3 regions of the Phytobacter sp. V69 genome follow, and region 1 is predicted to be linked to each of the others. Evidence: predicted binding sites of a transcription regulator. Region 1 holds the regulator's gene; each other region holds the start of a gene.
The links. Region 1 encodes PurR, which represses purine synthesis genes. Its sites were predicted from a motif close to CANGCAAACGTTTGCNTG; they were not measured.

Region 1 (5,096 bases):
AAACGTCCAGCCGGTCGCACTCCCACCAGCCGTCCATATAACTTTCCCCCAGTCCGAGCGACCCCTCCTGCAAAACACGTTTAAAAAAATCAGGGTTTTTCACCTGAATATCAGATGCCGACGGTCCATTAACCTGGATACCGGCGCGGCTCAGCAGCTCGTTTGCTATACGGAACCAGTTATCATCCCGTACGCTAACCTCTTCTATACACGATGAACTCATAACTTCTCCACCACCAGCAAGTGATCAGAACCTTCAAAGAGCGTAGCTGCTTTTTGAGGCATGTGAGAAATCTCACGGTTTTGGGCCGTGAGGCTGATATCCGACGTAGAACAGAGGAAGGGAGATGACCCTTGCCAGAAAGGCCTTCCGTGGTCAAACGGGAGCGCTCCGGCCCCCGTTAATGCATAATATTTATCGTATTTGTAACTAGCCGAAAAAGAGTATAGGCCTCAAAATCCAGTGATACAACAGAAAACTCTTAGCAAGCTAATCACTAAACTGTAACATAGTCGCTGATGCAACTATGCGTGCGAGGACGATTCAGTGGTCTCATCTGTGTGATAAACATCACTTTCTTGCGGTTGCATACGGTAGCCCAACGTGGCCAGAACGACCGTTGACAGCATCACGCTGGTGGTGGCGAGAAGCGGGTGAGCAATCAGGCCTGATACCACCAGGCTTGCGACGAAACAGAGTCCCAGTTGCAGCGTATTCTGTAGCGCTGCCGCACGTCCGGTCGCGTGCGGGAAGGGGCGTAGCGCCTGAGCCACAACAATCGGATAGATTGCGCCGTTTGCCATCGCCATCAGGCAGAAGGGGATCAGCAGGGAGGTCAGCGAGGCGCCAGGCAGTAGTCCCACGCCCCAGGTTGCGACCACGCTCAGCGCAAACGCTGCCAGCAGCCACGGCAGTAAACGGGCACCGGACCATTTTTGCAGCGCGGCACGACAGCCGTAACCCCCGACTAAAAAGGCGATGGTCTGTGGCACATAGCTCAGGCCGATAATCGCCGGGCCATAACCCATCTCATGCAGAATAAACGGCGAACCGGTAAGCCAGGCAAAGAAGCTGGCGGAGCAGGCGGCATAAATCAGCACGTTACCACGGTAGGCTTTATCGCGTAGCAGAGCGCTAAACGTCAGCGCTTGCTCGCTTTGTGCCGGTTTGTTCGCGGCAGGGCGCAGACGCAAGGCCGGAAGCATCAAAATCAGGGTGATAACAAACAAGGTGGCGAAGATGGCCTGCCAGGAGAAATGCGCCAGAATCCAGCTGCCGAGCAGCGGTGCGAGGGCAGGAGATAACCCGACCAGCGGCATAATGGTGGCAAAAATACGGTTTGTACGCTGCGCTGGATAGTAATCCGTCACCAGCGCCTGCCAGGTGACGGCAGCCGCACAAACTCCCACAGCCTGCACAAAACGCAGCACCAGCAGCCAGACCGCATCCTGAACCCAGAGCATACCAAGACAACTCACGGCAAAAATGGCCAAACCGCTTAGCAAAATAGGCTTACGGCCGTAGCGATCCGACAGCGGTCCCCACACCAGTTGGGCGACGGCAAAACCAGCGAGAAACAGGCTCAGCGTGGCGCTGACCGCTGCGGCAGAGGTATGTAAATCTTGCTGAATGTCGGCAAAGGCAGGCAGGTACATATCGGTGGCTAAGAAGCCTAGTACGCTTAAGCCCGCGAGCCAGACTAAAAATCCTTTTCCAGGTTGCATGGCAGATCTCTTTTTTAGGCAGGTAAACAGGGCTCCAGAGTCTAAGGAGTGCAAGTCGGCTTGTGAAACGCTAATATTTGTCCGGTGGTTTCAAAATTTTTGCAGGCAGATTATGTGGTCAGAATATTCACTGGCAGTGGTTGATGCCGTGGCACGTAACGGCAGTTTTAGCGGTGCTGCGCAAGAGCTGCATCGCGTGCCTTCTGCGGTCAGCTATACCGTGCGCCAGCTTGAAGAATGGCTTGCGGTGCCGCTGTTTGAGCGCCGACACCGGGATGTTGAGCTGACGCCCGCCGGGGTGTGGTTTTTGAAAGAAGGGCGTTCTGTTATCAAAAAAATGCAGATCACCCGGCAACAATGCCAACAAATCGCAAATGGTTGGCGCGGTAAGCTCTCTATCGCGGTCGATAACATCGTCAAACCGGAACGTACCCGGCAGATGATCGTCGATTTCTATCGCCATTTTAGCGATGTTGAACTGCTGGTTTCCCAGGAGGTCTTCAACGGCGTCTGGGACGCGCTGGCCGACGGACGCGTTGAGCTGGCTATCGGCGCAACCCAGGCGATTCCGGTCGGGGGCCGTTATACCTTCCGTGATATGGGTATGCTGAGCTGGAAATGCGTGGTCGCCCGCCATCACCCGCTGGCCGCGATGACGACACCGCTCAGTGACGATACGTTGCGCAACTGGCCATCGCTGGTGCGGGAAGATACATCGCGGTCACTGCCGAAACGCATTACCTGGCTTTTAGATAATCAGAAGCGCGTTGTCGCTCCGGACTGGGAATCCTCTGCTGCCTGTCTGTCGGCCGGATTGTGTATTGGGATGGTGCCCGCGCATTTCGCTCGTCCGTGGATCGATCGCGGCGAGTGGGTGGCGCTGGAACTGGAAAACCCTTTCCCGGACGCCGCCTGTTGCCTGACCTGGCAGCAAAATGACGCCTCACCGGCGCTGAGCTGGTTATTGAGCTATCTGGGTGACAGTGAGACGCTGAATCGGGAATGGTTGCGGGAGCAGGAGTGAGCTGCTCCCGGCGAGATTAACGGCGGTAGTCGCGGAACGGACCGTCGGCAACCGAACGGCGTTCAATCAGGCGCGGATGCACTTCGATGGACTGCGACTCTTCACGTTTATTGACGATGCGGTCCAGCAGCATGTTAAACGCAGTCTCACCCAGCGAGTCTTTCGGCTGATGAATGGTCGTCAGCGATGGGGTGAAGAAACGCGAGTTGCGCACGTTATCGTATCCGATCACCGAAATATCCTGCGGTACGCGCAGGCCCATTTCGTCGGCGGCGCACAGCGCACCCATCGCCATAATGTCGCCACCGCAGAACACTGCGGTCGGGCGAGATGACTGGGTCAGCATTTGTTGCATCGCGCGATAACCGGACTCCGGCTCGAAGTCACCCTGCACGATCCAGTTTTCCGGTACCGTGATGTGGGCTTCTTCCATCGCTTTCATAAAGCCGCTAAGGCGGCCTGCACCGGTATTACGCTCAAGCGGGCCCGGGATCACGCCAATCTCGCGATGCCCACGTTCGATCAGATAGCGGCCAGCCATATAGCCACCGGCAAAGGCGTTATCAATTACCGTGTCGGTAAAGTCGGCTTTGGCTTCGCCCCAGTCCATCACCACCATCGGAATATGGCGATATTCTTCCAGCATGCTGAGTAACGTTTCCGGATATTCAGAACACATCACCAGCAGACCGTCGACGCGCTTTTGCGCCATCATTGACAGATACGCGCGCTGCTTTTCCAGGTTATTCCAGGCATTGCCGAGAATAAGGGTGTAGCCTTTCTGGAAACAATTTTTCTCAACCGCCTCAATGATCTCGGCGAAATAAGCCGCTTCGCTGCTGGTCGCCAGTAAGCCAATAGATTTTGTGTGATTGACTTTCAGGCTGCGGGCAACGGCGCTGGGCGAATAGTGTAGTTCTTTAATTGCTGCCCAAACGGCGTTACGCGTCTCTTCAGCAACGAAACGCGTCTTGTTAATTACATGTGATACGGTTGTGGTGGAAACGTTTGCTCGCTTCGCTACGTCTTTAATCGTTGCCATCAGATCTTACTCCAGACCATATCGTAAACTCCTGATAATACAAAAGGTAAACGTTTGCCTACCATCACCCTGTACCCATAGAAGGGATTGCATTACGCCGGGAAAAAGACACTGGACGTCAGGAGGGGAGTCAATGGCCGGTACGCTAATAAATTTAGCGTCGAATTTTGTCTTATCTTGAACAAAAGGGGAAGCGCTAAAACGTATATCAATCTAAATCCAGCAAGATTTTTACGTTTATTTATGCAAAAATGCGTTACATCACTTTTTGTGTGGAAATTAATAAGGGGAAAAATTGATGAGCACCGACCTGAAGTTTTCTTTAGTTACCACCGTTATCGTTCTCGCTCTGATTGTTGCTGGCGCGCTGACGGCGGCACTGCATTGATTTATCCAGGGGAGAGTTCTCTCTCCCTCATCTTTTCCCACCATTGTCATCAAATCAGCAATAGTCTTTTCGCATTTCGCTAACTTCTGTTTTTTGTGATTGATGTCATACTTTTGGCTTCTGTGACGGTGTCGCGCGTCGACACGGCAATTCCGGAGTCTATTTATGAAGATCAATTTCCCACTGCTTGCCCTGGCGATTGGCGCTTTTGGCATCGGTACAACCGAATTTTCACCGATGGGTTTACTACCCGTTATCGCCCAGGGTGTGGATGTGTCGATCCCGGCAGCGGGTATGCTTATTAGCGCCTACGCCATCGGCGTGATGGTCGGGGCGCCGCTGATGACGCTGCTGCTTTCACACCGTGCCCGGCGGAATGCGCTGGTATTTCTGATGGCGATTTTTACCCTCGGCAACGTGCTGTCGGCAATATCACCTGATTACACAACCCTGATGCTCTCCCGCATTATTACCAGCCTGAACCACGGTGCCTTCTTTGGTCTGGGTTCGGTGGTGGCCGCAAGCGTGGTGGCGAAAGAAAAACAGGCCAGCGCGGTGGCAACCATGTTTATGGGGCTGACGATCGCCAATATCGGCGGGGTGCCTGCAGCAACCTGGCTGGGTGGGGCGATTGGCTGGCGTATGTCGTTCCTCGCAACGGCAGGGCTGGGTGTTATCGCCATGGTCAGCCTCTATTTCTCCTTGCCGAAGGGCAGTGCAGGTGAACGGCCTGATGTGCGCAAAGAGTTGTCGGTATTAATGCGACCGCAGGTGGTCTCTGCACTGTTAACGACCGTGTTAGGGGCAGGGGCGATGTTCACGCTTTACACCTATATTTCACCGGTTCTGCACCGTATTACCGATGCCACGCCGGCCTTTATTACCGCGATGCTGGTGCTGGTGGGTGTGGGTTTCTC
Region 2 (5,096 bases), on a different contig from region 1:
AACAACTCGCTGGCAAGCAGCTTTGCCCGCTACAGCGGCTCCAGCCCGTACATCGCCTTTAACGGTCGTTACTATGGCGATCACACCAACGGTACGGCGATTCGTCTGGTCTCACAGGGCGAAACCTATTTGCGTGACGATGTGATCGTGGCCAACGCACTGGTCTATTCGCGCGGCGAAGATGTCTATAGCTATGAGACCGGCGCGCACAGTGATTTCACCAGCTATCGCGCGGTGGTTCGCCCGGCTTATATCTGGGACAAGTACAATCAGACGGGCGTAGAACTGGCGTATTTCAACCAGCAGAACAAAAATCAATACGGCGCGAAGTTAAAAGAATCTGGGTATAAAACCACGCTTTACCATACGCTTAAGGTCAACACCAGTATGCTGACGTCCCGCCCGGAAATCCGTTTTTATGGTACCTGGATCCATGCGCTGGAAAACGAACTGGATAATTTCAGCTTCGCTGATGAGAAAAACAACCAGTTTGCCGCAGGCGTTCAGGCCGAGGTCTGGTGGTAATGCCCGGTCAATGGAACTACATGAACGAGAAAATAAAACGAGGGATTTGATATGAAAAGAAACATCGCCTGTCTGACGTTCGCCATCACTGCACTGCTGGGTAGTGCGGCTATTCCTGCCGTTGCAGCACCCTTTCCGGTGACTCCGGATTTATCGGTGCCGGTTAGCCAGTACGTGACGCAGGTTAACGCCGATAAAAGCATTACCTTCCGCCTGTTTGCGCCTGGCGCAAAACGGGTGTCGGTGATCACAGGCTCCTCGCCGGACAGCTTTGTCTCTCACGATATGAGCAAAGATGAGAGTGGCGTATGGTCCTGGAAAAGCGATTCCCTGGCCCCGAATCTGTATGAATATTACTTTGATGTGGATGGCTTCCGTTCGGTGGATACGGGAAGCCGTTTCCAGAAGCCGCAGCGTCAGGTGAACACCAGCCTGATCCTGGTGCCGGGAAGTATTCTGGATGATCGCGCCGTGCCGCACGGCGATTTGCTTACGGTGACTTACCACTCCAAAGAATTGCATTCAGAGCGCCGTGTCTATATCTGGACACCGCCAGGCTATAACGGCAAAGGCGAACCGCTGCCGGTAATCTATTTCTACCATGGCTTTGGTGATACCGGCCTTTCCGCTATCGATCAGGGACGTCTGCCGCAAATGATGGATAACCTGCTGGCCGAGGGGAAAATCAAGCCGATGTTGGTGGTGGTGCCGGATACAGAAACCGAAATCGTACAGGCTATTCCGGAGAATTATCCGCCGAAAGAGCGCCGCAAAACCTTCTATCCGCTGAATGCTAAAGCCGCAGACCGCGAGCTGATGCACGATATTATCCCGATGGTCGATGGGCGGTTTAACGTGCGTAAGGATGCGAATGGACGCGCACTGGCCGGGTTATCGCAAGGGGGCTATCAGGCGTTGGTTTCCGGGATGAACCATCTGGACAGCTTTGGCTGGCTGGCGACGTTGAGTGGCGTGACAACCGCAACTGTTCCGGATGCTGGCGTTACCGCTCAGCTTAACAAGCCTCAGGAGATCAACAAGCAGCTGCATAACTTCACGGTCGTGGTGGGTGAAAAAGATTCCGTTACCGGAAAAGACATTGCCGGGCTGAAAAGTGAGCTGGAGAAACAGGGCGTTAAGTTCGACTACAAGATGTACCCGGGCCTGAACCATGAAATGGATGTCTGGCGTCCGGCGTATGCCGAGTTTGTGCAGAAACTGTTTAAGTGATCCATTACGCCTCTCCCGAACCGGGGGAGGCGTTTCTCTTCATTAACGCGTAATGTCCCAGCCGCGCGCTTTCCATAATGCCGGGAGCTGCGACAGCTCGGTGAACGTGGTCACCTGAGGGTGGTCAATCGGCTTGTTATGCGGATCGGCGCAGAAATAAAAGACCTCCATCCCCGCGGCGATGCCCGATTGCGCGCCTGCGACGGAATCATCAATCAGAATGCAGCGCGGGGTATCCACATTCAGCGCTTTCGCCGCGTGGAACATCAGGTCCGGATCTGGCTTCCAGCGTTGAATATCGTAGCCGCTGAACAGCAGATTCGGGAAATGGTGCAGCAGGCCAGTTTTGCCAAGCGAGTGCTCCATCTTGCTGACCGGGCCGTTAGAAACCACGCAGACAGGCACGGTGACCGCGTCAAGCAGCTCCTTCGCGCCCGGAATGATTTCCAGCTCGGAATCAAACAGTCGCGCGACTTCGCCGCGAAACACCGGTTCCAGCGCTGCCTTGTCCAGCTTCACACCGTGCTCTTCACCGATCACATCGATAATTTCATAGAGCTTCATGCCTTTAAAACGTTTGAACACCTCCTCAAGATCGAGCGTGATGCCAAATTCTTTAAACATATGCACATACGCGCGCGAACAGATGACTTCACTGTCGACCAGGGTGCCGTCACAGTCGAAAAATACGGCTTCAATTTTGGACATGCGATTTCCTGTAACTTGCAAGTTTATCGTTTACTTAAGGCAGATTACCCCACGCAATCGTTGCCGTATAAGCAAATTCAATGAAAAAAAGTGTGTGATAACCGTCAACATTGTCTCATTTTGGTATAGGATAGCGACGAATTTTCCCTCCTTGTTCGGAAATTGATAATGAGCCAACAACACACTACCCAGGCGTCGAGCCAAGGGTTGCTTGAGCGCGTGTTTAAACTGCGTGAACATGGCACATCGGCACGCACCGAAGTGATCGCCGGTTTCACCACGTTTTTGACGATGGTTTACATCGTTTTTGTTAACCCGCAGATTTTGGGTGTCGCCGGGATGGACACCAGTGCGGTATTCGTTACCACCTGTCTGATTGCCGCGTTCGGCAGCATCCTGATGGGTCTGTTTGCTAACCTGCCGGTTGCACTGGCACCCGCGATGGGCCTGAACGCCTTCTTCGCGTTTGTGGTGGTGGGTGCGATGGGCCTGTCCTGGCAAATCGGCATGGGTGCGATTTTCTGGGGCGCGGTAGGTCTGCTGCTGCTGACTATCTTCCGCGTACGTTACTGGATGATTGCCAACATTCCGGTCAGCCTGCGCGTCGGTATCACCAGCGGTATCGGTCTGTTTATCGGCATGATGGGCCTGAAAAACGCCGGTGTGATTGTTCCGAACAAAGATACGCTGGTGGCCATTGGCAACCTGACGTCTCACAGCGTTCTGCTGGGTGTTCTGGGCTTCTTCATCATCGCTGTTCTGGCTTCCCGTAATATTCATGCTGCGGTACTGATTTCTATCGTTGTCACCACCCTACTGGGCTGGATGATGGGCGACGTGCAGTATCACGGCATTATCTCTGCGCCGCCAAGCGTGGCGAGCGTGGTAGGTAACGTTGACCTGGCCGGTTCGTTCAACATCGGCCTGGCTGGCGTTATCTTCTCCTTCATGCTGGTGAACCTGTTTGACTCCTCCGGTACTCTGCTCGGTGTAACCGACAAAGCGGGTCTGGTTGACGAAAAAGGTAAATTCCCGCGCATGAAGCAGGCGCTGTACGTAGACAGCGTCTCTTCCGTGGTCGGTTCGTTCATCGGTACCTCTTCAGTGACCGCGTATATCGAATCGTCTTCCGGTGTCTCTGTCGGTGGCCGTACAGGTCTGACAGCCGTTGTGGTCGGCATCCTGTTCCTGCTGGTTATCTTCCTGTCGCCGCTGGCCGGGATGGTGCCTGCTTATGCTACTGCGGGCGCGCTGATTTATGTTGGCGTCCTGATGACGTCCAGCCTGTCTCGCGTGAAGTGGGATGACCTGACCGAAGCGGTCCCGGCGTTTATCACTGCGGTGATGATGCCGTTCAGCTTCTCGATTACCGAAGGTATCGCGCTGGGCTTTATCTCTTACTGCGTGATGAAGCTGTTCACCGGTCGCCTGCGTGATCTCAGCCCGTGCGTGGTTGTGGTTGCGGTGCTGTTCGTGCTGAAAATCGTCTTTATCGACGCGCATTAATTGCCGTTGAAATGACAAAGCCCGGTAAGCGCAGACGCTACCGGGCTTTTTTTATCAGCGTTTTACACGCTGAATGTAGTCGCCAAATGCCGTCAACTGCCCGGTCAGATGGTCGAGCGTGCTCTGATCGACCACTTCGCCCGTCTGCTGATCGACTTTGCTTTGAATTACGCCGCCCATAAATTCCGGTTTGTTCATCACCATGGCATCAAGGAAGACCAGAATTTGCCGCAGGTGATACTGGCAACGTGCACCACCAATCGCCCCCATAGAACTGGTCTGGATAAGCACCGGTTTGCCGGACAGCGGCTGTTCAGGCAGGCGTGACAGCCAGTCGATGGCGTTTTTCAGCCCACCGGGCACGGAATAGTTATATTCCGGGGTCACAATGACCACTCCATCCGCCTCGCGAATCTGCTGAGCAATCTCTTCGATACGTGCGGGAAAACCGTCTTCCTGTTGTAAATCGGCATCGTACAGCGGAATGTCACCGATGGACGGTAACGGTAAAACGTCCATGCCCGCAGGGGCCAGTTTAGGTAGCGTCCGCGCAACCATCGCGTTAAACGATCCTTTACGCAAACTACCCAGTAACGTCACAACTTTCAGTGATCCAGACATAATGACTCCTTGCGATCGGGTCAGTTAATAATAAGGGCTTTTTCTGCTGGCAAGCTGGTGAAGCGCATCAGGCGGGAGGCGGGATCGTTAGCGCGTGTCTGCACATCCGGCAGATAGCGCCACCCGTTTTTGCTATCAAACTCCCAGATCTTGAGGCTCTCGATGGCCGGTGTTACCGCAACCGACCAGATCAAGACGTCCTCAGCATCACATAAAACTTCGACCTGAGCCAGTTGGGGAACCCGCAGTCGCCCGGCACCGGGCAGGAGTTGCAGCATGCCGGGGGAATCCTGCATTTGATTGAGGAGCTTTAGCACGCTTTGTCTCAGGGTTGAAAGCTGTGCCTGCGCTTCGTTTGGATCGTTTTGATTATTGATCCACAGCTGTTCGTTGCTACTGAATTGCCAGGATTTTTGTGCATGGGGGCTGTGAAAACTGCGGGTGGCGCGCTGTAACTCCATGTCCAGACCACACTCACCTTCGGTGGTTATCGCCACGCCAACCAT
Region 3 (5,096 bases), on a different contig from region 1:
CTGGCGCACTATGAATACGGGGCAAACCTGGCGTCGAGCGCGATCCTGACGGCACTAAACGCCGCTGCGCCGGGCAAAACCGAAAAAGCGATAGGTGCGCTACTGGCGGCGGAAGGGCAGGCGAATAACGTGGTGATGATTGCCGCTACCGGAGAGCGTTTCGCTAACGGCCGGCTCTATCCTGGCGATAAGGTTATCGAGCGCGGGGATAAATTCTCGCTGACCACCAGTTTTAAAGGCGGTTTGAGTAGCCGTGCTGCTTATGTTGTTGGCAGTGCGGATGAATTGCCGACGGCGGTTGCGGATTATCTCGACGTCGTGGCGATCCCCTACTATCGCGCGGTCGTGGCGTGGCTCGAGAATCTCCGCGTTGGTCTGACGGGCGGCGAAATGTATCGCCTGGTTGAGTCGGTGCTGCCGAAGGTGGAGTATCACTGGCATCTCAATCCGGGCCATCTCGTCGCAGATGAAGAGTGGCTATGTTCGCCCATATCGCCGCAATCAACGATTCCACTGGCCAGTGGAATGATTCTGCAGATTGATATTATCCCCTCTCGTGCAGGTTATGCGGGGGCGAGTATTGAGGACACGGTGGCCCTGGCCGATGCGGCGCTGCGTCAGCAACTGGCAGAGGATTACCCGCAACTCTGGCAGCGGGTACAAACACGGCGTGATTATATTCAGCGAGAATTGGGCATCCGATTGCCGGAAGATGTGTTGCCTTTCTCCAGTACGGTGGGCTACCTGCGCCCGTGGTTACTGGATGCGACTCAGGCGCTGGTCTGCGTAAGCGATTGACTGGTAAAATTCAGTGAAGCAGGGCACTGCCCGTAAACCGTTACGTTACTCAGGTATTTAATTATTATGGCCATTATCCCTAAAAACTATACGCGGCTGGAAAGCGGCTACCGTGAAAAAGCATTAAAACTGTTTCCATGGGTGTGCGGGCGCTGTTCACGGGAGTTTGTGTATTCGAACCTGCGTGAGCTCACCGTCCACCATATGGATCACGATCATACCAACAACCCTGAGGATGGCAGCAACTGGGAGCTGCTCTGCTTGTTCTGCCACGATCATGAACACTCGAAATATACCGAAGCGGATCAGTATGGTTCGACGGTTGTTGCGGGTGAGGATGCCCAAAAGGATGTGGGTGAGGCGACCTATAACCCGTTCGCCGATCTAAAAGCGATGCTAAATAAGAAAAAATAGCACCGCTTACTGCGTAGGCAGACCTGAACGAATAAAAAAAGCACCGACGAGCGTCTCGTTCGGTGCTTTTTTACTGGCGCCCAACAGCCGTTAGACGCGTGGTTAACTTCTCTTAGAAGTTGTAACCCACAACCAGGTAACCACCCCAGCCGGTAGAACGCACGCTGAAGTTGCCGTTACCGAAGTTCAGGCTCGTGTCATCGTTCCACTGGCCGCCGTTGTGCCAGTAACGCGCAACAACAGAGTAGTGCCAGTGATCGTAGCCCAGGGACAGAATGTGGCTGGACGCGATGGAGTTGTTGGTACGCGCTTTCTTACCGTTCAGATCACGGAAGTCGTTGTCGCCCAGGTCTGAACCCCAGTCAAAGTTGGTGAAGCCGATGTAGCTCAGCTGGCCGCCCCACAGAGAGGTGATCGGAACAAAGTATTTCACTTTGAAACGGTAGCCATCCCACTCGTTTTCGTTCGCTGCCAGGTAGTTCTGCCACTGGTATTTTGCGTACACGTTCAGAGACAGGCTCATCGGCAGACCGGTGTCGATATCGGTACCCAGACCCATGTACCACGTGCTCTGGCGGCCGGAGGCGTTGCGGCCCATGTCGTAGATGTAGTTGTTCGCGAAATACCACTCTTTGAACGGACCAAAGCTCAGGTCGGTGCCGGTCAGTTTATCAATGGAGAAGCGCGGTTCGATTTCCATAAACAGCGGAGAACCGTGGTTCCAGATACCTTTCGCGTCGGTGTTACCGCCGAAGAAGACCGGGGCATCGACATAACCATAGAAATCGAACCAATCTTTTTTCGCAAACGCTTCATATTCCAGATAAGTATCGTTACGAATCTGCGGTCCGAAGCGGGTGTGATAGCTGCCCACCACGTTAACGCTCTGATGCCACCAGTCGGAGACATATTCAGGTTTATTGGTGTCTGCTGCGCTCACAGAGAAAGACGTTGTGATCGCCAGCGCAGCGCCAGCTGCAAGTAATGTATTTTTCATAGTTATGCCACTGATAAGAGATCCCTTACGGGAGTGAAAGAATGCACGCATTGCGTTTCTAAATATTTCATGTTTCTGCGAGCTTATTATAAGTATCATTGCTCACAAAAATATGTCTTGTTTCACATTACTGAAACACACGTAATCGATTGCGTTCACGTTTACGCGCATTTCGCAGCAGGGATTGTACTGAGGATCATCATTGTTGCCAATAAATGACACCCACCAGATTTTGTCTGGCGGGCGCTCAGGCGTAACAAAGTGTGAAAAAGAGCGACAATGTCGCCCTGGAAATTATTGCGGGGTGGCGGGCTGAATATCGTGGATGCGGACGAAACCTAACTGCTCTGGCGTAATACCATTGAGCTGCAGCGAGACGTCAACATCGCTCGGTGCGAGGGTACTGGCTGGGGCGCTAATCAGCTGGTTCTGGACATTCACTTCCTGGTAATTCTGGGTGGTGCCCTGAATCTGCCCCCACTCTACGGTGCCGCTAAATGCCGGCAGCGGATCGTTAGATTCCCCCTGAATACGCAGCGTGGCCCGCGTGCCGTTGGCATTTGGGGTGACGTCTTTGAGCGTCATACGCAGCATGCCGATTTGGCTATTCAGGCGGGCAGGGGTGTTGGATCCTGGCAGCAGGTAGACGCCGTTGCTGGATTTAGCATTCAGCGCGTTTTGCTGGGTGATTTTCACCGTTTCTTTGTTCAGCTTGGTCATTTCTTTATTCAGGGTGCTGACATCCTGATGCAGTTGACGAACTTCGCCTTGCTGTGCGCAGGCGCTGAGGGCGAAAACGCTTCCCAGTAACAGGGATCTTAGGTAACGTCTTGTCATTCTGTCTGTTTCCTTGAATATGAGGATGTTTTTAATGGTAGATCGCAACGGCTCCGTTGCCATCGATCCATTGTCTCAAAATCGGCTCGTCTTTGTTGTCATGCCAGTTCAGGGTAAAATAGATTTCAGTTAACTCACTCGTCAGGACGTCGTATGCATTGCCCATTCTGTTTCGCCGTGGATACCAAAGTAATTGATTCTCGCCTTGTCGGTGAAGGTTCGTCTGTTCGCCGCCGTCGCCAGTGTCTGGTATGCAATGAACGTTTCACCACTTTTGAAGTGGCAGAGCTAGTGATGCCGCGCGTTGTGAAAAGCAATGAGGTTCGTGAACCGTTCAACGAAGATAAGCTACGCAGCGGTATGTTGAAAGCGCTGGAAAAACGCCCGGTAAGCTCCGATGACGTTGAAATGGCGTTAAATCATATTAAGTCACAATTACGCGCTACCGGGGAACGCGAAGTCCCCAGCAAAATGATCGGTAATCTGGTCATGGAACAGCTGAAAAAGCTCGATAAAGTTGCCTATATCCGTTTTGCGTCGGTGTATCGCAGCTTCGAGGATATCAAAGAGTTCGGCGAAGAGATCGCCCGTTTACAGGACTGACCATGCAGGACGAAATGTACATGGCGCGTGCGCTCAAACTGGCGCAACGCGGGCGTTTTACCACCCACCCGAACCCCAATGTCGGATGCGTGATCGTGAATAACGGCGAAATCGTCGGTGAAGGCTTTCACTATCGTGCGGGTGAACCGCACGCCGAGGTCCATGCGCTGCGCATGGCGGGTGAGCGCGCGCGCGGTGCAACGGCCTATGTGACGCTGGAGCCGTGCAGCCATCACGGGCGTACGCCGCCGTGCTGTGAAGCGCTCATTGCCGCAGGCGTTGCCCGCGTTGTGGCAGCGATGCAGGATCCAAATCCTCAGGTGCAAGGACGTGGCCTCTATCGGCTTAAACAGGAAGGCATTGAAGTGAGCCATAGCCTGATGATGGCGGAAGCCGAAGCGCTGAATAAAGGTTTTTTAAAGCGCATGCGTACCGGTTTTCCGTGGATTCAGCTTAAACTTGGCGCATCCCTTGATGGGCGTACGGCGATGGCCAGCGGTGAGAGCCAGTGGATCACTTCACCGCAGGCACGACGCGATGTACAGCGCTTACGTGCCCAAAGTCACGCCATTTTAACCAGCAGCGCGACGGTGCTGGCAGATGACCCTAAACTGACGGTTCGCTGGGATGAGCTGAGCCCCGACGTACAGGCGCTTTATCCGCAGGAAAACCTGCGCCAGCCGGTGCGTATTGTGGTGGATAGCCAGAATCGCGTGACGCCTGAACACGCCTTAGTACAGCAGCCGGGGGAAACCTGGTTTGCGCGTACGCATAGCGATAGCCGCGCCTGGCCTGAATCGGTGCGTGAAATCCTTGTACCGGAGCACCGTGGACACGCGGATCTGGTCACCCTGATGATGCTGCTGGGCAAACAGCAGATCAACAGCATCTGGGTGGAAGCGGGGGCTAATCTTGCGGGCGCGTTGCTACAGACGGGTCTGGTGGATGAACTGATTGTCTATCTGGCGCCGAAACTGCTGGGTGCGGATGCCAGAGGGCTGTGCGTACTGCCGGGTCTTGAAGCGTTGGCTGATGCGCCATCTTTTAAATTCAATGAGATACGTCAGGTTGGGCCAGACGTCTGCCTGCATCTTACCCACGCGTAGCCTCTGCTGTAAAAGGGAAGCAGCGCGTGAAATATTATGATAAAATCCGCCCCCCTGCGGGGTCTGAACTGAACCTGTAAAGGAAGAGTATGAACATTATTGAAGCTAACGTTGCTGCCCCGGACGCTCGCGTCGCCATCACCATTGCGCGTTTCAACAATTTTATCAATGACAGCCTGCTGGAAGGTGCGATTGACGCCCTGAAACGTATCGGCCAGGTAAAAGATAAAAATATTACCGTTGTATGGGTTCCAGGTGCTTATGAGCTGCCACTGGCGGCGGGCGCGCTGGCGAAAACCGGTAAATATGACGCGGTGATTGCGCTGGGTACCGTTATCCGT

Region 2: ACSZPU_RS20400 (NCS2 family permease) is a predicted target of PurR. The motif match lies at 2,514-2,531, and genes of this name have one in related genera.
Region 3: ACSZPU_RS03265 (nucleoside-specific channel-forming protein Tsx) is a predicted target of PurR. The motif match lies at 2,348-2,365, and genes of this name have one in related genera.

Annotation. Positions count from the first base shown of each region.
Region 1 is NZ_CBFFRL010000018.1:13,417-18,512, reverse strand. Features, by position in the region: gene cfa (cyclopropane fatty acyl phospholipid synthase) at 1-223, opposite strand, end outside; gene punC (purine nucleoside transporter PunC) at 526-1,725, opposite strand; gene punR (DNA-binding transcriptional activator PunR) at 1,838-2,749, shown strand; gene purR (HTH-type transcriptional repressor PurR) at 2,766-3,791, opposite strand; gene cydH (cytochrome bd-I oxidase subunit CydH) at 4,090-4,179, shown strand; gene ACSZPU_RS04265 (MFS transporter) at 4,345-5,096, shown strand, end outside.
Region 2 is NZ_CBFFRL010000187.1:2,390-7,485, reverse strand. Features, by position in the region: gene ACSZPU_RS20415 (carbohydrate porin) at 1-525, shown strand, start outside; gene ACSZPU_RS20410 (esterase) at 577-1,755, shown strand; gene yieH (6-phosphogluconate phosphatase) at 1,798-2,463, opposite strand; gene ACSZPU_RS20400 (NCS2 family permease) at 2,632-3,969, shown strand; gene ACSZPU_RS20395 (NADPH-dependent FMN reductase) at 4,024-4,590, opposite strand; gene ACSZPU_RS20390 (4'-phosphopantetheinyl transferase family protein) at 4,611-5,096, opposite strand, start outside.
Region 3 is NZ_CBFFRL010000013.1:3,610-8,705, reverse strand. Features, by position in the region: gene ACSZPU_RS03275 (M24 family metallopeptidase) at 1-798, shown strand, start outside; gene yajD (HNH nuclease YajD) at 865-1,212, shown strand; gene ACSZPU_RS03265 (nucleoside-specific channel-forming protein Tsx) at 1,325-2,209, opposite strand; gene ACSZPU_RS03260 (SadB/YajI family lipoprotein) at 2,504-3,046, opposite strand; gene nrdR (transcriptional regulator NrdR) at 3,200-3,649, shown strand; gene ribD (bifunctional diaminohydroxyphosphoribosylaminopyrimidine deaminase/5-amino-6-(5-phosphoribosylamino)uracil reductase RibD) at 3,652-4,755, shown strand; gene ribH (6,7-dimethyl-8-ribityllumazine synthase) at 4,845-5,096, shown strand, end outside.